Regions from separate parts of the Geodermatophilus sp. URMC 62 genome, predicted to be linked through region 1. Evidence: riboswitches for the same ligand, from Rfam matches in the RefSeq annotation. Region 1 holds a riboswitch; each other region holds the start of a gene.
What was found. A riboswitch is a leader RNA that binds a small molecule or an ion and turns the genes downstream of it on or off. The one in region 1 is predicted to bind cyclic di-AMP.
Positions count from the first base shown of each region.

Region 2: another riboswitch for cyclic di-AMP. It lies ahead of ACU616_RS06820 (C40 family peptidase); the one in region 1 lies ahead of ACU616_RS18825 (LysM peptidoglycan-binding domain-containing protein).
Region 3: another riboswitch for cyclic di-AMP. It lies ahead of ACU616_RS19995 (aggregation-promoting factor C-terminal-like domain-containing protein); the one in region 1 lies ahead of ACU616_RS18825 (LysM peptidoglycan-binding domain-containing protein).

Region 1 is NZ_JBRFHY010000001.1:3,870,618-3,877,787, forward strand. It holds gene ACU616_RS18815 (dihydrofolate reductase family protein) at 1-410, opposite strand, end outside; gene treZ (malto-oligosyltrehalose trehalohydrolase) at 412-2,166, opposite strand; gene ACU616_RS18825 (LysM peptidoglycan-binding domain-containing protein) at 2,279-2,881, opposite strand; cyclic di-AMP (ydaO/yuaA leader) riboswitch at 2,887-3,052, opposite strand; gene treY (malto-oligosyltrehalose synthase) at 3,319-5,673, opposite strand; gene glgX (glycogen debranching protein GlgX) at 5,670-7,170, opposite strand, start outside.
Region 2 is NZ_JBRFHY010000001.1:1,419,435-1,426,604, reverse strand. It holds gene ACU616_RS06840 (HelD family protein) at 1-307, shown strand, start outside; gene ACU616_RS06835 (transglycosylase domain-containing protein) at 411-2,939, shown strand; partial or broken gene ACU616_RS06830 (YhjD/YihY/BrkB family envelope integrity protein) at 2,981-3,799, opposite strand; gene ACU616_RS06825 (hypothetical protein) at 3,850-4,074, opposite strand; cyclic di-AMP (ydaO/yuaA leader) riboswitch at 4,263-4,396, shown strand; gene ACU616_RS06820 (C40 family peptidase) at 4,413-5,567, shown strand; gene ACU616_RS06815 (DUF2568 domain-containing protein) at 5,693-6,070, shown strand; gene ACU616_RS06810 (hypothetical protein) at 6,137-6,451, opposite strand; gene ACU616_RS06805 (DUF3817 domain-containing protein) at 6,530-6,847, shown strand; gene ACU616_RS06800 (serine hydrolase domain-containing protein) at 6,862-7,170, shown strand, end outside.
Region 3 is NZ_JBRFHY010000001.1:4,122,592-4,129,761, reverse strand. It holds gene ACU616_RS20005 (DUF72 domain-containing protein) at 1-526, opposite strand, end outside; gene ACU616_RS20000 (class I SAM-dependent methyltransferase) at 599-1,258, opposite strand; gene ACU616_RS19995 (aggregation-promoting factor C-terminal-like domain-containing protein) at 1,326-2,303, opposite strand; cyclic di-AMP (ydaO/yuaA leader) riboswitch at 2,514-2,671, opposite strand; gene ACU616_RS19990 (hypothetical protein) at 2,834-3,757, opposite strand; gene ACU616_RS19985 (LLM class flavin-dependent oxidoreductase) at 4,000-5,097, shown strand; gene ACU616_RS19980 (FMN reductase) at 5,094-5,723, shown strand; gene ACU616_RS19975 (FMN-binding glutamate synthase family protein) at 5,771-7,170, opposite strand, start outside.

The sequences.
Region 1 (7,170 bases):
CGGTCCGGGTCGGCCGCCGCGCAGGTGACGAGGACCGTCGGCGCGACGGCCAGCCGGTCACCGGGGGCCAGCGAGGCCCGCCGCGAGACGACGACGACCGGCGCCGACACCGGCCGCCCCAGGCCGGTCCGCAGCCGCCCGACCGCGGAGTCGGCGGCCACGGGCCGGTAGCCCTCGGCCGCCGCGGTCCCGTGGCCGACGAGCACGGCGTCGGCGAGCGCCCGCAGCACCCGGAACACCCGCTTGTCACCCGGTGACCCCAGGCCCGCGCTCCTGCCCCCGACGGTGATCGCCCCGTCGAGGGAGGCCACGAAGTCCACCCGCACCGACCGGCCGGCCGGCAGCGCGTAGGCCGCCACCAGGTCCTCGTCGGACAGCTCGGCGCCCGGGGGTGGCAGCAGCCGGCGCACCTCAGGCGGTGGTGAGCACGGCCGCGCTCTCCGGCGGCACGGTCACCGTCGTCCCGTCGAGCGCGGGCAGCTCACCGCTGGCGAACAGCACGTCGTGCGCCGGCACGTCGAGGTCGACCTCGCGGGGCTCGCCGGAGAGGTTGGCCACGATGCGCAGCGACCCGCGGTGCACCACCAGCCACCGGTCGGCGTCGTCCCAGCTGACCGCCACCGACGACAGGTCGGGGTCGACGAGGTCGGGGTGGGCGCGCCGCAGGGCGATCAGCGCGCGGTGCACGCCGAGCAGGTGCGCGTGCGGCTCGCGCTGCACCTCCGCCCAGTCCAGCTTCGAGCGCCGGAAGGTCTCGGGGTCCTGCGGGTCGGGCACCTCGTCGGCGTCCCACCCGTGCCCGGCGAACTCGCCCTTGCGCCCCTCGGCCGTCGCCCGGCCGATCTCCGGGTCGGTGTGGCTGGTGAAGAACTGCCACGGCGTCGAGGCGCCCCACTCCTCGCCCATGAACAGCATCGGGGTGAACGGGCTGGTCAGCACCAGCGTGGCGCCGACGGCGAGCAGGCCGGGGGAGAGGGACGCCGAGACGCGGTCGCCGATCGCGCGGTTGCCGATCTGGTCGTGGTCCTGCAGGTAGCCGAGGAACTTCCAGCCCGGCAGCGCCGCGGTGTCCACCGGGCGGCCGTGGTGCCGGCGCCGGAAGCTCGACCACGCGCCGTCGTGGAAGAAGGCGCCGGTGAGCGTCTTGGCCAGCCCGGACAGCCCGGCCGCGGCGAAGTCGCCGTAGTAGCCCTGCCCCTCGCCGGTCAGGGTCGAGTGCAGCGCGTGGTGGAAGTCGTCGCTCCACTGCGCGGAGATGCCGAGGCCGCCGGCGATGCGGGGCGTGACCGTGCGCGGGTCGTTGAGGTCGCTCTCGGCGATGAGGGTCAGCGGCCGGCCGACGGCGACCGACAGCCGGTCGACCTCCTGCGCCATCTCCTCGAGCACGTGGGTGGCGCGCTCGTCGACCAGCGCGTGGACGGCGTCCAGCCGCAGCCCGTCGACGTGCATGTCGCGCAGCCACATCAGCGCGTTGTCCAGGATGTAGCGCCGCACCTCGTCGGAGTCCGGGCCGGAGAGGTTGACCGAGCTGCCCCAGGTGTTCGCCCCGCCCTCGCTGAAGACGGGCATGAACAGCGGCAGGTAGTTCCCGGACGGGCCGAGGTGGTTGTAGACGACGTCCTGGACGACGCCGAGGCCACGCTGGTGGCAGGCGTCGACGAAGCGCTGGTAGGCCGCAGGGCCGCCGTAGCTCTCCTGCACCGCGTACCAGAGGACGCCGTCGTAGCCCCAGTTGTGCGTGCCGTCGAAGCCGTTGACCGGCAGCAGCTCGACGAAGTCGATCCCGAGGTCGACGAGGTGGTCGAGCCGGCCGATCGCGGCGTCGAGGGTGCCCTCGGGCGTGAAAGTGCCGACGTGCAGCTCGTAGACGACCCCCCCGGCCAGCGGGCGGCCGGTCCAGGCGCGGTCACCCCACGCGTACGTGGCCGGGTCGTAGCGGCGGGACAGCCCGTGCACGCCCTCGGGCTGGCGGCGCGAGCGCGGGTCGGGACGGGGCGTGTCGTCGTCGCCGAGCAGGTAGCCGTAGTCGGCCTCGGGTGCGGCCTCGACCTCGGCGCGCCACCAGCCGGTGTCGTCCCGGCGCATCTCGTGCACCGTTCCGTCGACCTGCAGCCGGACCCGCTCGGGGACCGGCGCCCAGACGGCGAACTCGACGGGTGCGGACATGCGGGGGCCTCCAGGGGTCGTGCGGGGTGACCGGAGGTTGGTGCCCGCCCACCGGCGGGCCAACCGCTGCGGCGGCAGCCGGGGGAGCGCGTCCCCCGGCTGCCGCGCGGCGTCAGGGGAGCTGCAGGACCTGGCCGACGAAGATCTGGTCGGCGTCGCTGACCGTGCCCTGGTTCAGGTCGAACAGGGCCTCCCAGGTCGTGCCGTGGGCCGCGGCGATCGTCGACAGCGTGTCGCCGGCGGCGACCGTGTAGCTGCCACCCGACGGCCGGTCGGCGCGCGAGGCGGCCACGGGCTCCCGCTCCGCCGGAGCGGGAGCGGCGGCCGGCGCCGGAGCGGGAGCCGCGGCCGGGGCCGCGCCGGCCTCGGGCGCGGACGGGTTCAGGCCCTTGCCACAGGTGGGCCAGGCGCCCGGGCCCTGGGCGTCGAGGGTCTTCTCACCGACGGCGATCTGCTGCGCCTTGGTCGCCAGGTCGGCGCGCGCGGCGTAGGCCGTGCCGCCGAAGGCGGCCCAGGTGCTCTGGCTGAACTGCAGGCCGCCGTAGTAGCCGTTGCCGGTGTTGATGCTCCAGTTGCCGCCGGACTCGCACTGGGCGACGGCGTCCCAGTCGTTGGGGGCGGCGGCCGAGGCGGGACCGGCGGCCACGCCGAGCGCGGCAGCGGCCACGCCGGTCGTGAGGACGGCACGGCGGAGCAGGGAGGTGGACGTGCGCATGGGGGGACTCCGATCCGCCGCCTGCGAGGTGAGCTGTCGGGTTCGGAGCGATCGGTGCCCCGGCCACACGTCGTGCGGCCTCACCCCAAGGCGCTGCCCGGTCCCCGTGACCGTGGTGGCAGGCGCCGGAATGGGTCCCCCACCCCCGTCCTGGATGTGCAGTGGAACGGAGGCCGGCGGACGGGGTTCGGCGGACCGGCTCCGGCACGCGGCTCTCTGTCGGCCGGGTGCGTGGGCAAAGGTAACGGCCACATCACGGCGCGGCACGTCGCGCCCCACGGGTCCCAGGCGTGTCACGCCCGCCGGCCGGGCCGGCGCCGGACGTCCGCGCAGCTCACGCCCCCGTCGACGACGGGGACGTGAGCTGTGTCGCACTTGGCCTCACTGCAAGGGCCCGCCGCGAGCGTGCGAGCAGTGGGGGGCAGTGAGGTCCTTCGTCAGTCGCGGACCAGCAGGGCCACCGGCAGCCGGGCGAGCAGCTCGCCGACCGGGACGCCGTCGGCGTCGGAGACCACCCGCGTGCCGGTGAGGACGTCGCGCCAGGCGCCGGTCGGGAGGGCCAGCGCCGTGCCGCCCCAGCCGGTGGCCGCCAGGCCCACGGGCAGCCGGGTCGCCGCGGTCACCGCGCCGTCGCCCCCGTCGGCGCCCCGGTCGAAGGCGACCACGTGGCCGGCGGCCGACCCGGTGACCTCCACCGGGCGGTAGCCGGCGAACAGCTCCGGGGAGTCGCGGCGCAGCCGCAGCACCCGGGAGACGACGAGCAGCTTGGCCGCGCCGGTGTCGTCCACCTCGGGGACCCAGCCCTCGTCGAGCCGGGCCAGCAGCTGCCGGCGCAGGTCGTAGTCGACCGGACGGCGGTTGTCCGGGTCGACCAGCGAGCGGTCCTCGAGCTCGGTGCCCTGGTAGACGTCGGGGACGCCGGGCATCGTCAGCTGCAGCAGCTTCTGCGCCAGCGCGTTGGACCGCCCGGCCGCGCCGACGCGGTCGACGAACGCCTCGATCTCGCCGGTGGTCGCCGGGTCGTCGTAGGCGGCGTCCACCAGGGCGTGCAGCTGTGCCTCGAACGCCTCGTCGACGTCGGTCCACGTCGTCGACAGGCCGGCCTCGCGGGCGGCCTTCTCGGCGTAGGCGTGCGCCCGCTCGCGCGACAGCGGCCACGCGCCCACCAGGTTCTGCCAGACCAGGTGCGCCAGCGGCCGGTCGGGCAGCGGGTGCCGCGACAGCCAGCCGCGCACGAGGTCGGCCCACTCGGTGGGCACCTCGGCGAGGACGGCGAGCCGGGCGCGGGTGTCCTCGCTGCGCTTGGTGTCGTGGGTGGTCAGCGTGGTCATCGACTCCGGCCGGCGTTCGGCCCGCCGGGCCTGCGCCGCGTGGAACTCCTCGACCGTGGAGCCGAACCGCGCCGGGTCCCCGCCGACCTCGTTGAGCACCACGAACCGCGCCCAGCGGTAGTAGGCGCTGTCCTCGACGCCCTTGGCCATCACCGGGCCGCTGGTCTGCTCGAAGCGGGTGGCCGCCTCGGTGCCGGCCTGGGACAGCACCGGGTAGAGGGCGTCCACGGCGGCGACCAGGTCGGGCCGGCGGTCGCGGACGGCGGCCACCGCCGCGTCGAGGTGCTCGCGGCCGTCGGGCAGGTAGGAGCGGTAGACGCCGAAGCCGGCCAGCAGCTCGGCCAGCGCCTCGGTCTGCCGCTCCCGGTCGACGCCGGGCAGCTCGCCGATCACCCGCACCAGCCGGGCCACCTCCGAGCCGAGGATCCCGTCGGTCACCTCGCGCTTGCAGTCGTGCACCAGCTGCGCGTAGTCGACCTCGCGGCCCGACAGCTCGGTGTCCAGCGCGGTCAGCGCCGCCTCGCCGGCCGGGTCGACCAGCACGTCGTCGACCTCGGCGAGCGCGTCGTAGCCGGTGGTGCCCGCCGTCGCCCAGCTCTCCGGCAGGTCCTCACCGGGCTCGAGGATCTTCTCGACCACGGTCCACCGGCCGCCGGAGCCCTCGGCCAGCCGGTCGAGGTAGCCCTTGGGGTCGGCGAGGCCGTCGGGGTGGTCGATCCGCAGCCCGTCGACGGCGCCCTCGGCGACCATCCGCAGCACCAGCTCGTGGGTGGCGTCGAAGACCTCGGGGTCCTCCACCCGCAGCCCGGCGAGGGTGTTGATGGCGAAGAACCGGCGGTAGTTCAGGTCGGAGTCCGCGCGCCGCCAGTCGACCAGCTCGTAGTGCTGCCGGTCGTGCACCTCCTGCGGCGTCCCCTCGCCCGTGCCGGGGGCGAGGGGGAAGCGGTTGTCGTAGTACCGCAGCTCCCCGTCCACCACCTCCAGCTTCTCCACGTCGTCGGCCGACCCCAGGACCGGGATGCGGACCCGGCCGTTCCCGAAGTCCCAGTCGACGTCGAACGCCGAGGCGTGGGCGCTGTCGCGCCCGTGCTGCAGCACGTCCCACCACCACGGCGCCTCGGCCGGGTCGGCCACGCCCATGTGGTTGGGCACCAGGTCGAGCACCAGGCCCAGGCCGTGCTCGTGCAGCGCGGCGACGAGCCGGTCGAAGCCGGCCTGCCCGCCGCGCGACTCGTCGACGTGCGCGTGGTCGACGGTGTCGTAGCCGTGCGTGCTGCCCGCCGCCGACCGCAGCAGCGGCGAGGAGTACGCGTGGCTGACACCGAGATCGGCGAGGTAGCCGGCCACGGCCGCCGCGTCGTCCAGGGTGGAGGCGGCGGTCACCTGCAGCCGGTAGGTCGCCGTCGGGACGGCCCGCCGGCGCTCGAGAGCGGCGTCCGTCCCCTGCGGGGCCTCGCTCACGGCGCCGCCATCAGCACGACGGTGGCGCGGGCCCCGACGGTCACGGTGTCCCCGGCCTTGACCTGCACCGCCTCCACCTCGCCGAACTCGGCGGTGTCGACCACGACGGTCCAGCCCTCGGCGTAGTCGCCGGAGGGCAACGTGTACTCGATCGGCTCGTGGGAGGCGTTGAAGGCCAGGTAGAAGCAGTCGTCGACGACGTCCTCGCCGCGCTCGTCGGTCTCCCGGATGCCGTGGCCGTTGAGGTACATGGCCAGCGACTTGGCGTAGCCGGCGTCCCAGTCCTCGTCGCTCATCAGCTCGCCGCCAGGGGTGAACCAGGCGACGTCCTGCACCGGGTCGCCCTCCTCCCGGCGCACCGGCCGGCCGTGGAAGAACCGGCGACGGCGGAACGTCGGGTGCTCGGTGCGCAGCCGGGTCACCAGCTTGGTGAACTCCAGCAGCCCCTCGTCGACGTCGCTCCAGTCGATCCAGGTGAGCTCGGAGTCCTGGCAGTAGCCGTTGTTGTTGCCGTTCTGCGTGCGGCCCAGCTCGTCGCCGTGCAGCAGCATCGGCACGCCCTGGGAGAGCATCAGCGAGGCGATGAAGTTGCGCCGCTGCCGCGCCCGCAGCGCGAGCACCTCGGGGTCGTCGGTCGGTCCCTCCACACCGCAGTTCCAGCTGCGGTTGTGGCTCTCGCCGTCGTTGTTGCCCTCGCCGTTGGCCTCGTTGTGCTTCTCGTTGTAGGAGACGAGGTCGGTGAGGGTGAACCCGTCGTGGGCGGTGACGAAGTTGATGCTCGCCACCGGCCGGCGCCCGGAGTGCTTGTAGAGGTCGGCCGAGCCGGAGATCCGGCTGGCGAACTCGCCGATGGTCGCGTCCTCGCCGCGCCAGAAGTCGCGGACGGTGTCGCGGTACTTGCCGTTCCACTCGGTCCACAGGGCCGGGAAGTTGCCCACCTGGTAGCCGCCGTCGCCGACGTCCCACGGCTCGGCGATGAGCTTCACCTGGCTGACGATCGGGTCCTGGTGCACGAGGTCGAAGAACGCCGAGAGCCGGTCGACCTCGTGGAACTGGCGGGCCAGGGTGGAGGCCAGGTCGAAGCGGAAGCCGTCGACGTGCATCTCGGTGACCCAGTAGCGCAGCGAGTCCATGATCAGCTGCAGCGACTGCGGGTTGCGGACGTTGAGCGAGTTCCCGGTGCCGGTGGTGTCCATGTAGTACTGCTCGTCGCCCTCGACCAGCCGGTAGTAGGCCCGGTTGTCGATGCCCTTGAACGACAGCGTCGGGCCCATGTGGTTGCCCTCGGCGGTGTGGTTGTAGACGACGTCGAGGATCACCTCGATGCCCGCCTCGTGCAGGGTCCGGACCATGCCCTTGAACTCCTGCACCTGCTGCCCGTCGGTCTGGAGGGCGTACTCGTTGTGCGGGGCGAAGAAGCCGATCGTGTTGTAGCCCCAGTAGTTGCGCAGTCCCTTCTGCAGCAGGGTGTCGTCCTGCACGAACTGGTGCACCGGC
Region 2 (7,170 bases), 2.5 Mb from region 1:
GGGGCCGGGGTCGGTCGGCGTCGTCTGCGCCGACGCCGCGGTGCCCGACGTGGCGCGGCTGCTGCAGGACGCCGGCCTGCCGGCCGCGGTGCTCGCCGACGACGGCGCGGCCGCCGCGCGGGTCGCCGTCGTGCCCGCGACGCTTGCCAAGGGGCTGGAGTTCGACGCCGTCGTCGTCGCCGACCCCGCGGCGATCGTGGCCGCCGAGCCGCGCGGGCTCCACCGGCTCTACGTGGTGCTGACCCGCGCGGTCAGCACGCTGGTCGTGCTGCACCGCGACGACCTGCCCGCCGTGCTGAGCGGCTGAGCGGCACCGGTCCGTCCGTCCCCGTCCGGAGGACGTACGGCGCGGGTGGTTGTGACCCGCACCGATTCCTGTTGCAGTGTGCGCGGCCCGAGGAGGGAGCCCCATGGACCCGCTGCCGAGCCGGCTGGGCACGCTGGTGCGGCTGGCCGCCGTGATCCTGGTCGCCGGTGCCCTGGTGGCCGGGCTGCTCCTGCCGTGGGTCGGCGTGCCCTCGCTCGCCGCCCAGCAGTCGACCGGCCTGCTCGGCGACCTCCCCACCGAGCTGACCGTCGACCCGCCGGCGGGCAACACCGTCCTGCTCGCGGCGGACGGCGAGCCGATCACGTACTTCTACGACGAGAACCGCGACCCGGTGGAGCCCGGCGAGATCGCCGAGGTGATGAAGCAGGCGATGGTGGCCATCGAGGACGCCCGCTTCTACGAGCACCACGGCCTCGATGTGCAGGGGACGGCGCGCGCGCTGGCCATGAACATCGCCGCCGGCGGCGTGGAGGAGGGCGGGTCGACGCTCACCCAGCAGCTGGTCAAGCAGACCCTGCTGCAGACCGCCGACACCGCCGAGGAGCGCGCGGCGGCCACGGAGCAGACGCTCGGCCGCAAGGTGCGCGAGGCCCGCCTGGCGCTGGCGGTCGAGGACGCCTACAGCAAGGACGAGATCCTCACCCGCTACCTCAACCTGGTCTACTTCGGCCAGAACGCCTACGGCGTCCAGCCCGCCGCCCGCGCCTTCTTCGGCGTCGACGCCGCCGCGCTGACCCTGCCGCAGGCGGCGCTGCTGGCCGGGCTGGTGCAGAGCCCCACCTCCGACGACCCGTTCACCGCCCCGGAGGCGGCCACGGCGCGCCGCGACGAGGTGCTGTCGCGGATGGCCGAGCAGGGCCTCGTCACCGCCGACGAGGCCGCCGCCGCGCAGGCCGAGCCGCTCGGGCTCGCGCCCGGGCCGGCCCCGCCCCGCGGCTGCGTGCAGGCCAGCGTCGGCCCGTTCGTCTGCGACTTCGTGCAGCGGCACCTGATCGAGGACCTCGGCCTGACCCAGGAGCAGCTCGACAACGGCGGCTACGTCGTGCAGACGACGCTGGACCCGGAGCTGCAGCGCTCCGCCGACGCCGCCGTGCGGCAGACGCTGGCGCCGGAGGACTCGCTGGCCGGCATGTTCACCGCCGTCGAGCCCGGCACCGGCCACCTGCTGGCCATGAGCGTCAACCGGACCTTCGGCTACGACCGGGCCGACCCGACGCAGGAGTCGTTCAACCTCAACACCTGGCCCAGCCAGGGCTCGGGCTCCACCTACAAGGTGTTCGTGGCCGCCGCCGCGCTGGCCCGCGGCTTCTCGGCGCACTACACGCTCACCGCGCCCGACCCCTACGTGTCGCGGGTGTACGGCGGCCCCTGCGAGGGCCGCGCCACCGACGGCCGGTACTGCGTGCGCAACGCCGGGTCGGGCTACCGGCCGACCCTCGACCTGACCACGGCGCTCTACCAGTCGTCGAACACCTACTTCCTCGCGCTCGAGGACGCCCTGGGCAGCGTCGAGGAGCCGGTGCGGATGGCCGAGGCGGCGGGACTGTTCCAGTTCAGCCCGCCGGGCCTGGCCCAGCAGATCGTCGACGAGAACCGCGGCTCGTTCACCTTCGGCGCCGAGGCCACCAGCCCGCTGGCGCTCGCGAGCGCGTACTCCACCTTCGCCGCCAGCGGCACCCGGTGCGACGTCGTCCCGGTCACCTCCGTCCTCGACGCGCACGGCGAGCCCGCCGTCGGTGCCGACGGCGAGCCGCTGGACGTCGGCGACCGCTGCACGCCGGAGGCGGTCCCGCCGGGCGTGGCCGACACCCTCACCCAGATGCTGCGCAAGGACGTCGAGCCGGGCAATCCCGGGCAGACCGGGTCGCGCGCCTACGTGCCGGGGCACCAGATCGCCGGCAAGACGGGCACCTCGCAGGACAACTACTCGGTGGCCTTCGTGGGCTACACGCCCGAGATCACCGCGAGCGTCATGGTGCTCAACCCCAAGCGCAACGAGGACGTCGGCGGCTTCGGCGGCGGGAAGGGCGCCACGATCTGGCACGACGCGATGGCGCCGGTGCTGCAGGCCCGCGGCAGCGGCGAGTTCCCGCCCGCCGACCCCACCGTGCAGGACGGCAACACCCGGCCGGTGCCCGGGTGCTCCAGCGTGCGGGCCTGCGAGCGCGCGCTCGCCGACGCCGGGTTCACCTCCCGGACCGTGCGCGTCGACAGCGACGAGGCGGAGGGAGCGCTGCTGGGCACCAGCCCCCCGCGCGGCGGCCGCGCCGTCCCCGGCCAGCAGGTGTCGATCCTGGTGAGCAACGGCAGCGCCTACGTCGAGCCGGCTCCCGAACCCCCGGCCGCCCCCGCGCCGGACCCCCGGCCCGCGCCGGAGACGTCCTCGGCGCCCGAGCCGCCGCCGCCCGCCCCCGCGCCCGAGGCGCCGGCCCCGGAGCCCGCGCCGGCCCCCGAGCCGCCGCCACCGGCACCGGAACCGGCCCCCGAACCGGCCCCCGAGCCGGCACCGGAACCGGCGCCCGAGCCGCCGGTGGCACCGGCGCTGCCGGGGCCGGAGCTGCCCGTGCCCGGGCTGCCGCCGGGGTTCGCGCCGGGCTTCCCGTCGGGGTAGTCCTCCTGCTGCCGCCGGCCCAGGAGCTCGTCGAGGGACTGGGTGAGCAGCCACCCGGCCAGCAGCACCAGGTGCAGCAGGAACATCCAGAGGCCGACGGCCACCACCGCGCCCACGGCGACGAGGCCGCCGAAGGGCGCCCCGAGGTCCAGGGGCAGCGACAGGAACACCACGAACCCCTGCAGGAACCCCGACAGGCACGCCGCGGTGAACAGGGCGCCGCACGCCACCGCGCGCCGGCGGTGCCGGCCGGCGGCGACCACGCCGAAGCCCCAGGCGAGGGGCACGGTGAGGACGAACAGCACCGAGTAGTAGCCGACGAAGAAACGGCCGACCGCCGGGCCCACGCCGTCCTGCTGGGCCAGGTCGGCCATGAAGCGGGCGGCCAGCAGCAGCGGGTACAGCAGCACGGGCGTCACGACGACCAGCGGCAGCGTGAGCAGCCGTCCGCGCCAGCCGGTGAGGGTGTCGGTGTCCCGCTGCCGGCTGAAGCGCAGCAGGGCGCGGCGCAGGCCCTCGCCGTAGAAGGAGAGGGGCACCAGCGCCAGGACGAAGCCGAGCAGGTCCAGCCGGACCCCGGCGGAGGCCAGCCGCTCGACCGCGCCGGGCGCGCCCAGCTCGGCCGGCAGCAGCTCGGTCAGCCGGCCGACGAGCGCGCGCACCTCGGCGGGCGAGGTGGCCAGCGCGGTGAGCCGCACGGCCACCAGCAGCAGCGGCACGACCGCGATGCCCGCGTAGAAGGTCAGCCCGGCGGCGATGAGGGCGAGATCGCGGCCGCGCAGCAGGCGCCGGGCGCCGGCCAGGAGCGCGCGCGTCGCGGCGCCCGGCCCGGCCGCCGTCCACCTCCGTCCCCGGCTCACCGGCTCACGACCCGGGCGGTCGCGCGCCCGCCGACGGTCCGGGGCAGCGCTCAGCCGCCGGGGTTGGCGTCGTCGGTGGTCGGCGCGTCGTTGCCCGGGTTCTCGCCGGTCTCCTGGCAGCTGGCGTCGTTGGGGTTGCTCGCGTCCTCCCCGCTGGAGTCGCAGTTGGTGGGCCCCCGGGAGAAGTCGGTGTTGTCGCCGCAGGCGACCAGCGAGCCGAGGAGGGCGAGCACGACGAGCGGCCGGGCGAGGCGCGAGCGCGTGGAGGAGGACATGCCCGACTCGTGCTCGTCCCGGCACCCTCCCAAACGGGTGTGCCGGAACCGGGCGGCGACCCACCGGTCGGGTGTGAGCGGGACGACGGGAAAGTACTCATTGTCACGAGCCGGTTACACCCTTACGCTGTGTACGTCCAACGGGGCGTTCCGTCACCTACCTGGGTGACACCCCGTGGACGCCGTCGAGCCGGTCCTCCCCGAGGGGGACCGGGCCGGGGACCCAACGCAGTCCCGGGGTGAAGCGTGCGCGGTCCGCGCGCGCCGGGCGACTCCACGCCCGAACCCGTCAGCTAACCCGGTAGGCGGCCTGGGAGGAGAAGGAGAGACGCCGACCCGTGGCGCCCCTGAGCACGTCCGTCCCCGGCCTGCCCGTGACCACCCGGTCGCGCCGCCGCGCCGTCCTCGCCCTCGTCGGCGCCGTGGGCATCGGCCTCGGTCTGGGGAGCGTCCCCGCGCCGGCCGCCGCCGAGGAGCCCACCACGGCGGCCGAGGCCGCCGAGCTCGTCGCCGCCCGCGGGCACGACCTCGAGGTCGTCACGGAGCGGTTCAACGAGGCGCGCGAGGGGCTGGCCGCCCAGCAGGCCGCCGCCGAGGCCGCGGCCGCGACGCTGGCCCAGGCCCAGGCGTCGGTGGACACCGCCCGCGAGCAGGTGGTCGGGATCGCCCGGTCGGCCTACACCGGCGACGCGATGGGCCCGCTGCAGGCCCTCATGACCAGCCAGGACGCCGACGAGTTCGTCGACCGGGTGACCCTGCTCCAGGGCGTCGCCGGGTACCAGAACGGCCTGCTCGGCGAGGCCGTCACGGCCACCGAGACCGCGACCGCGGCGCAGACGGCGGCCGCCGAGGCCGCCGCCGAGGCCCAGCGCCGGTACGACGACGTCGCCAGCCAGCAGGCCGGCCTCGAGGCGCAGATCGCCGAGTACCAGGCCGACTTCGCCCGGCTGAGCGCCGAGGAGAAGCGCGCCGCCCTCGAGGCCGCCGCCGCCGCGCACGCCGCCGAGGAGGCCCAGCGGGCCAGCCGCGACGAGGAGCGCGCCGCCGCGACCTCCGGGAGCGCGCCCGCGTCGTCCTCGGGCTCCTCGTCCTCGTCGTCGTCCCCGACCTCGAGCGCCCCGGCCGCCGTGCCGTCCGGTGGGGGCAGCGGCGCGGCCGCGACGGTGGTGGCCATGGCCCAGCGCGGCAAGCCCTACGTGTGGGCGGCGGCCGGCCCGGGCTCCTTCGACTGCTCCGGCCTGACCCAGTACGCCTTCCGCGCCGCGGGCATCAGCCTCCCGCACTCCAGCGGCATGCAGTCGCGCATGGGCACCGCGGTCTCCCGGGCCGACCTGCAGCCCGGTGACCTGGTCTTCTTCTACAGCCCGGTCAGCCACGTCGGCATCTACGTCGGCAACGGCCAGATGGTGCACGCCCCCACCTCCGGCGACGTCGTCAAGGTGGCCAGCATCGACGCGATGGGCGGCTACGCCGGCGCCCGCCGCCTCACCTGACGCAGCGACCGCTGGCGGAGCCCCGGCCCCTCGCGGGAGCCGGGGCTCCGCTGCGTCTGGACCCCGGCCGGCTGGTGTGGAACGCTGCTCGCGAACGAGAGCACTGCTCACGTCAGAAGGCCGGGATGCGACGCACAGGGGCGTGGACGGGAGCGGTCGCCGCCCTCCTCTCGGAGATGGCGGCGCTGGGCGTCCTGGCCTGGTGGGGGGCCACCGTGCCGGAGGCGGCCGCCCTCCGGGTGCTCCTCGGAGCGGGTCTGCCGGCAGCTGCGGCGGTGCTGTGGGGTCTGTTCGCCGCGCCCCGTGCCGTCGTCCGGGCGCGGGCGCTGCTCGTCGTCACGAAGCTCGCCGTGCTCGGGGGCGCGGTCGCCGCCCTGGCCGACCTCGCCGGGCTCGTGCCGGCCGCCGTCCTGGCGGTGGTCTCGGCCGCCGGTGCGCTGCTGTCCGACCCGGCGGCCCTGCAGCCGCCGGTCAGGGACGCGGCGGCTGCCCGGGCGCGCTGACCCGCTGCAGCAGGCCCCGGACGAAGGCCGCCGTGGCGCCCGAGGTCAGGCGGACCTCCCAGCGGGTCACGACGCCGGGGTCGACGTCCACGGCGCCGGCAGCCCGCTGACGTCGCCGACGACGTGCTCCCACAGCCGCCCCGCGGTCGCCGGCGGCGCCCCCGTCCGGAGGCTCGCGCCGAGCGTGCGAGGCGGGGGAGGGACGGAGTCCTTCCAGCAGCGGGTGTGGGCGGCGTGGGCCTCGGCGCGGGTGGCGCCGAGGCGGGGGAGCGCCCCGGCGACCAGGTCGGGACGCAGGTCGGCCATCCGGCGGAGCAGCACGAGGCAGAGCTCGCGCCGCGCCGGACCCCGCACGCCCACCGGCCCTGCCACGGAGGTCACACCGCCGGCCGGGATCCTCGACGACCGGTCCCCGTTGGACAGGGGAGACCCGACCGTCCACCGGAGGACCTCCCCGCGATGAACCCCCGCACCGTCGCCCTCGCCTTCCGCGTCGCCGCCGTCGCCGAGGCGCTGTCCTGGGTCGGCCTGCTCGCCGGCATGTACGTCAAGTACGTGCCGGCGACCACGGAGGCGGGCGTGCAGTTCTTCGGCCCGGTGCACGGGGCGGTGTTCGTCGCCTACGTGGTGGTCGCCCTGGTCGCCGCCCGTGTGCTCGGCTGGTCGCGGTGGACGGCGCTGCTCGCGCTGGCCGCCTCGGTGCCCCCGCTGGCCACGGTGGTGTTCGAGCGCTGGGCCGGGCGCACCGGCCGCCTGCAGGAGCCCGCGCGCGCCTGACCTACCGTGCGGGCATGCCGGAGCCCGTCCTCCCCGCGACCGCCCGCACCCTGCTCGCCCGCACCGCCCGGGTGCAGCGCGACGGCCGGGCGCCGAGCCTGGTCGCCGGCGTCGTCCGGGACGGCGGACCGGTGTGGTCGGCCGGCCGCGGTGACGTCGACGAGCCGCACACCGACGTCCAGTACCGGCTCGGCTCGATCAGCAAGACGGTCACCGCCGTCGCGGTGATGCGGTTGCGCGACGAGGGGCGCCTCGGCCTCGACGACCTCCTCGACCGGCACCTGCCGGGTACGCCGTTCGGCGACCGCAGCGTCGGGCAGCTG
Region 3 (7,170 bases), 250 kb from region 1:
GCGCGGTGGCCCGCAGCACGCAGGGCAGGCCGGCGCCGCTCATCACGCAGTAGGCCGCGCCGTGCCGCTCGAGCAGCGCGAACACCTCCTCGACGTGCCAGCTGGGGTGGCGGAACTCCACGGCCACCCGCACCCAGTCCGGCAGCAGGGAGAGGAAGTACTCCAGGCGGGCGTCGTCGCGGGCCGCGGCCGGGTGCAGCTGCACCAGCAGCACGGCCCGCCGGCCGTCCAGCTCGTGCCAGGCCGCGGTGATCCGCTCGACCCACGCCTCCGGGGCGTACAGCCGCTTGGCGTGGGTGAGCCCGCGCGGGGCCTTGACCGACAGCCGGAAGTGCTCGGGCAGCCGGTCGCGCCAGCCGGCGAAGGTCGCCGTCCGGGGCCAGCGGTAGAAGCTCGCGTTGAGCTCGACGGTGCCGAACCGGCGCACGTAGTGGGCCAGCCGGTCGCGGGGCGGCGTCCCCGGCGGGTAGAGGACGCCGTCCCAGTGGTCGTAGCTCCAGCCGGAGGTGCCGACGTGGACGGCCACCGGTGCCGCCGTCTCAGTGCCCGTGCCGGGCGACGGCGGTGCCGCGGGTGGGGTCGAGGAGGGCGGGAGCGCTCACGGCAGCCGCCACACGGTGGTGCGGCGCAGCCCCGGGCCCTCGGTCTCGGGCACGTCGTAGGCGGCGACGGGCTCCAGCCGCTCGTGCGGCAGGTAGGGCCGCCCCGGGTCGCCGACGAGCACCTCGCAGCCGCGCGCCCGGGCCCGGTCGAGGAAGGGCAGTACCCGCTCGGTCATCTCCCGGTCGTAGCAGACGTCGCCGGCCAGGACGACGTCGACGGCCGGCGGCTCCCGGTCGAGGACGTCGCCGGCCACGCCGATCCCGGTCACCCCGTTCAGGCCGGCGTTGACGCCCACCGCCGTCCGGGAGAACGGGTCGACGTCGCTGGCCAGCACGTGGCCGGCGCCGGCGAGGACGGCGGCGATCGCGACGAGCCCGCTGCCCGACCCCAGGTCGAGGACGCGGCGGCCGGCCACCGTCACCGGCCCGTCGAGGACGGCGCGGGCGAGGGCCTGGCCGCCGGGCCAGGCCGCGGCCCAGAACGGCGGTGCCTCGCCGGCGCCGCCGGCCGCGTCCTCCATCGCCTCCCACAGGGCGACGACGTCGTCGGCGACGTGCAACCGCACCTCCGGGACGAGCGAGGGCCGGCGCACCTGCGTGTGCGCGCGGACGAACCCCACGGGCACCACACGGGTGGCCGGCCCTCGCTGCGTCACGCCCCCAGTGTCACGCGCCGGGTTGGCGACGTGCCGCCACGGCCCGGTGCGGGGCACCGGGGTCCTGTCAGTACCAGCCGGTGGACTGCGAGTGCACCCAAGCGCCGCACGGCGAGCCGTAGCGGCTGTCGATGTAGATCAGGCCCGCGTCGATCTGCCGGTAGCCGTCGGAGGTCTTGGCGATGCCGGTGCTGGCCCAGGTGGAGTCCAGGAACTGCGGGATGCCGTAGGCGGTGCTGGAGGGGTTCTGCGCGTTGGGGTTCCAGCCGCTCTCCTTGCCCCACAGGTTCTCCAGGCAGCTGAACTGCTGGGCGCTGCCCACCTTGCTCATGGCGTAGTCCTTGAAGGAGCCACGGGCGGCCGGCGCGGCGGCAGGTGCAGCCGCCGGGGCGGGCGCGGCCTGCGCCGCGGCGGCCCGCTGAGCGGCCGCAGCCTCGGCCGCGGCCTGCGCCTCGGCCGCGGCCTGGGCCTCCGCGGCGGCCTGGGCCTCGGCGGCGGCCTGGGCCTCGGCGGCGGCGCGGGCGGCCTCCTCCTCGGCGGCGCGGCGGGCGGCCTCCTCGGCGGCGCGGCGGTCGAGCTCGGCCTGGTCGGCGGCGGCCTGCGCCTCGGCGGCGCTGGTCTCCTCGGCGGAGCGCTCGTTGCGGGAGGCGGCGAGGTCCTCGAGCGGCGCGAGGTCGGCGGTCTGCGACGCCGCGGTCCCGGTCGGCTGCCCGCTGAGGCCGAGCTGCTCGGCCACGCTCACCGTGGAGCCGGCCGTCTCGGTGCCGGCCTCGGCGGCCGGGCCGCTCGTGCTCACCACGCCGACGACCAGGGCGCCGGCGGCGGCCGTGGCCAGCAGCAGGGCGGGGCGGCGCGGGCCCAGCGGGGGGCTGCTGCGCCGGGCGCGGGTGCGGGCCGGCAGGCCCAGGCGGCGGGCGCGACGACGGGGGGCGGTGTCCGCGGTGCCGACGGCGGCCATGACGGCGGTGTCGGCGGGCGTCGCGGCTGCGGACAGCTCGACGGTCTCGGGCGTGTGGGCAGGCGTACGCGGGGTGGGGCGGGGCATGAGGGTGAGGGCTCCGAGGGAGAGTGCGCGCGCGGCAGCCCGGTTCGCGGGCAGGGACCGGCGCACGGCGGTCGTCGGGTCCCCGCGCGCGATCGGCGGCGCGGGGTCAGCAGGGCAGGGCGGCGGCCGGACTCAGATGGCGCGGTGGACGCGCACCCGGCGGCACCTGCGGGCCGCGGCGGCCCGGAGGCGGGGCATGCGGAGAGTCTCCGTTTCTTCCGGTGCCGCCTACCGAGTTAGCTGACGGGTTCGGGCGGGAAGAAGCCCTACGCGCTGCGAGCGGAGCTCGGCAGGCGATTCACCCCAGGACTGCGGTGGGTCCCCGGCTCGCGCCCGCGGCTGCGGACACGACTCGGCGGCGTCCGGCCGGGCTCCCCGGAAGGGGACGAGACGACCAGCCGGACGTCAGGAACGGTACGTGTCGTTACCTGCCCGTGACAACAGCGGAACGCGAGATGCACACGTGACACGAGTTACGGTGCAGCCGGCGCACGCCACCCCTCGGCGCCGGCGCAGGTCAGGACGCCGGGTCAGGACGCCGCGGCGACCTCGCTCCGGTTCCCGCCCCGATCGGCGTCCCCGCGCAGCGCCGTGACGTCGGCCGGGTCACCCTCCGGCGTCCGGGGGCCCTCGTCGCGGGCCGCCGCGTCGCGCCGGTCGGCGAGCACCGAGACGTCCTCGGGCAGCGCCCCGGTGCGCACCGTGTCGGTCCGCGGCGCGCCGGTGCCCGCCGGGTCGGGACCGACGTCGTCGCCGCGCAGCACGCGGGCGAGACCGGCCAGGGCGTCGTCGACGTGCCCGGTCAGCACCCGGAGCGTCTCGCGCACCCCCTCCTTCTCGGCGCGCAGCGCGGCCAGCTCCGCCTCGACGGCGGCTCGCTCCCGCTGGGCCTGCGCCGCCGCCGCCCGCCGCGCCTCCTCGGCCTCGCGGTGGACCGCCTGCAGCTCGGCCGCCGCCTCCGCCCGCCGTGCGTCGGCCTCCCGCCGGGCCTGCTCGCGCAGCGCGGTCACCGCCTGGCGCATCTCCGCGACCTTGGCCAGGCGCGCCTCGGCCTCCGCGCGCGCCTCGGCACGCACCTGGTCGGCCTCCTCCTCGGCACGCTGCAGCAGGGCGCGCGCGTCCTCGGGGCTGGGGAGCGACTCCCGCTCGCGCACCAGCTGGGCCAGCCGGCGGCGGGCGTTCTGCAGCTCACCGGAGCAGGCGGCGTAGCGGCTGAGCAGGTGGTCGTTCTCCCGGCGGAGCACCAGCAGCTCGGTCTCGGCCGCGGCCACGTAGTCGTCGACCTGCAGGCAGTCGTACCCGCGCAGTGCGTGTGTGAAGACCGGGCCGGTGCCCAGCAGTCCGTCGAGGCCCCTCGCCGGGACGTGCTCCGCGGCGGTGTTGCCCGTGAAGGCCGTGCGCCTGGCCGCGTCCGCCCCGGCGTCCGGAGCAGTTCCCTGCGAGTGCTTCGACATCCGGTTCCCCCCGGTCCGTCATGCCCGCCCGGGCCCGTCGGGCGATCCAGGTGGTGGGCGCCAGACTCCCAGCGGGTCCCCCGGTCGGGGGGTCGGACCAGGTCACGGGACGGTCACCGACGGAGTGGTCCGCCACGCCGTGGTCGTCCGACTACCGCCTGCAGCCGGAGCCGAGGAATGTCCGTACGGACACCACCGTTGAGCGAGACAGTAGTTGCACTCTCAACCACAGGGAGCACGAGATGCAGTTCGGCGTCTTCTCGGTCAGTGACGTCACGACCGACCCCACCACCGGCCGCGCCCCCAGCGAGGCGGAGCGGATCCAGGCGATCGTCGCGATCGCGCGGAAGGCCGAGGAGGTCGGGCTCGACGTCTTCGCCCTCGGCGAGCACCACAACCCGCCGTTCTTCTCCTCCTCCCCCACCACCACGCTGGCCTACATCGCGGCGCAGACCTCGACGGTGCAGCTGTCGACGGCGACCACGCTGATCACCACCAACGACCCGGTGAAGATCGCCGAGGACTACGCGATGCTGCAGCACCTGGCCGGCGGCCGGGTGGACCTGATGATGGGCCGCGGCAACACCGGGCCGGTCTACCCGTGGTTCGGGCAGGACATCCGCAACGGCATCCCGCTGGCGGTGGAGAACTACGCACTGCTGCGGAAGCTGTGGGACGACGAGGTCGTCGACTGGTCCGGCCGGTTCCGCACGCCGCTGCAGGGCTTCACCTCGACACCGCGCCCGCTCGACGGCGTCCCGCCCTTCGTGTGGCACGGCTCCATCCGCAGCCCGCAGATCGCCGAGCAGGCCGCGTACTACGGCGACGGCTTCTTCTCCAACCACATCTTCTGGCCGGCCGAGCACACCCGGCGGATGGTCGAGTTCTACCGCTCGCGCTTCGAGCACCACGGCCACGGCAGCGCCGACCAGGCGATCGTCGGTCTCGGCGGCCAGGTGTTCGTGCGGAAGAACAGCCAGGACGCCGTCCGGGAGTTCCGGCCCTACTTCGACAACGCGCCGGTCTACGGCCACGGCCCGTCGCTGGAGGACTTCTCCCGCGAGACGCCGCTGACCGTCGGCAGCCCGCAGCAGGTCATCGAGCGCACCCTCGGCTTCCGCGACTACGTCGGCGACTACCAGCGGCAGCTGTTCCTCGTCGACCACGCCGGGCTGCCGCTGACGACCGTGCTCGAGCAGCTGGACGTCCTGGGCGAGGAGGTCGTGCCGGTGCTGCGCCGCGAGTTCGCCGCGCTCAAGCCCGCCCACGTGCCCGACGCCCCCACGCACGCCTCGCTCGTCGCCGCCCGGCAGCGCACCCCGGAGGAGGTCTCGGCATGACCACCCGCAGCACCACCCGCACGCTGGCCGTGGTCAGCGCCGGGCTGTCGACGCCGTCGTCGACCCGGCTGCTGGCCGACCGGCTGGCCGCGGCGACCGTCGCGGCGCTGCGCGAGCGCGGCGAGGACGCCGTCGTCGAGGTCGTCGAGCTGCGCGAGCACGCCCGCGACCTGGCCGACGCCTTCGTCACCGGCTTCCCGGACGCGGCCCTGCGCGCGGCGATCGGGACGGTGACCGGCGCCGACGCGGTCATCGCCGTCACCCCGGTGTTCACCGCCTCCTACAGCGGGCTGTTCAAGTCCTTCGTCGACGTGCTGGAGGAGGACGCGCTGACCGGCACGCCCGTGCTGCTCGGCGCGACCGCCGGGACCGCCCGGCACTCGCTGGTGCTCGAGCACGCGATGCGCCCGCTGTTCGCCCACCTGCGGGCGGTCACCGTGCCGACGGCGGTGTTCGCGGCCAGCGAGGACTGGGCCGGCGGCGACGGCGGTGAGCTGGGCCGGCGGATCGTCCGGGCCGCCGGCGAGCTGGCCGACGTCGTCACCGGGCGGCCCGCGTCGGCGCGCCCGGCCGACCCGTTCGCCGACGTCCCCTCCTTCGAGGACCTGCTCCGCGGCCGCTCCTGACGGGCACGTCCGCGGGAGCGCACCGTGCACCTCCGCGGACGTCCCCGTCAGCGGACGGCGTCCTCCGAGGGTTCGGCGGAGCCGCCCTGGGGTGCCCCGGCCGTCATGAGCTCCACGATCGCGGAGCGGTCGGCGGCCGAGGGCATCCCCCAGCCGGGCTCGTAGCCGTACACCTCCGCCAGCGGCGTGGACGCGCTGCGCCCGGTGAGCACCTCCACCGACTCCGTGCCGATCAGCCCGGGGTGCTCCACGCCGCAGGCCTCCGCCACCTTGAGCAGGTCGCGGCGCAGCGTGGCGAGGTAGCCGGCCAGCCGCACCGACTTCAGCGCCGGGTCCAGGCCGTGCGCCAGCCAGGCGTTCTGGGTGGCGACGCCGGTCGGGCAGGTGTCGGTGTGGCACTTCTGCGCCTGGATGCAGCCGATCGCCAGCATCGCCTCGCGGGCGACGTTGACTGTGTCGCAGCCCAGCGCGAAGGCCACGACCGCGTTGTCGGGCAGGCCGAGCTTGCCGGCGCCGACGAAGGTGACCCGCTCGGCGAGGCCCCGGCGGGCGAAGGTGGAGTAGACGCGCGCGAAGCCGAGCTGGAACGGCAGCGACACCGAGTCGGTGAAGATCAGCGGCGCGGCACCGGTGCCGCCCTCGCCGCCGTCGATCGTCACGAAGTCCACGCCGCGGCCGGTGGTGGCCATGAGCTCGGTCAGCTCGTCCCAGAAGGCCATGTCGCCGACGGCGGACTTGATGCCCACCGGCAGCCCGGTCTCGGCAGCGAGCAGCTCCACCCAGTCGAGCAGGCTGTCGGCGTCGCTGAACTCCGCGTGCCGTGACGGGCTGACGCAGTCGACGCCCTCGGGCACCCCGCGGGCCGCGGCGATCTCGGCCGACACCTTCGCCGCCGGCAGCACCCCGCCGAGGCCGGGCTTGGCGCCCTGGCTGAGCTTGATCTCCAGCGCCCGCACCGGGGCGCCCGCCACCAGGTCGCACAGCCGCTGCAGGTCGAAGCGGCCCTGCTCGTCACGGCAGCCGAAGTAGGCGGTGCCGATCTGGAACACCAGCTCGCCGCCGTGCCGGTGGTGCACCGACAGGCCGCCCTCGCCGGTGTTGTGCAGGCACCCGGCCAGCGCGGCCCCGCGGTTCAGCGCCTCGACCGCCGCGCCCGACAGCGAGCCGAAGCTCATCGCCGACACGTTGACCACCGACGCCGGCCGGAAGGCCCGCGCCCGGCCGCGGGGGCCGCCGAGCACCTTGGCCGAGGGCAGGACGACGTCGGCGGCCGACGCCGGGTGCGACGGTGGGACGGCGCGGCCGAACGTGCGGTGGTTGATCACCGGGTAGCCGGCGGTGTACTCGAGGTCGTTGTCGGTGCCGAAGCCGAAGTAGTTGTTCTCGCCCTTGGCCGAGGCGTACACCCAGCGGCGCTGGTCGCGGGTGAACGGCCGCTCCTCGTTGT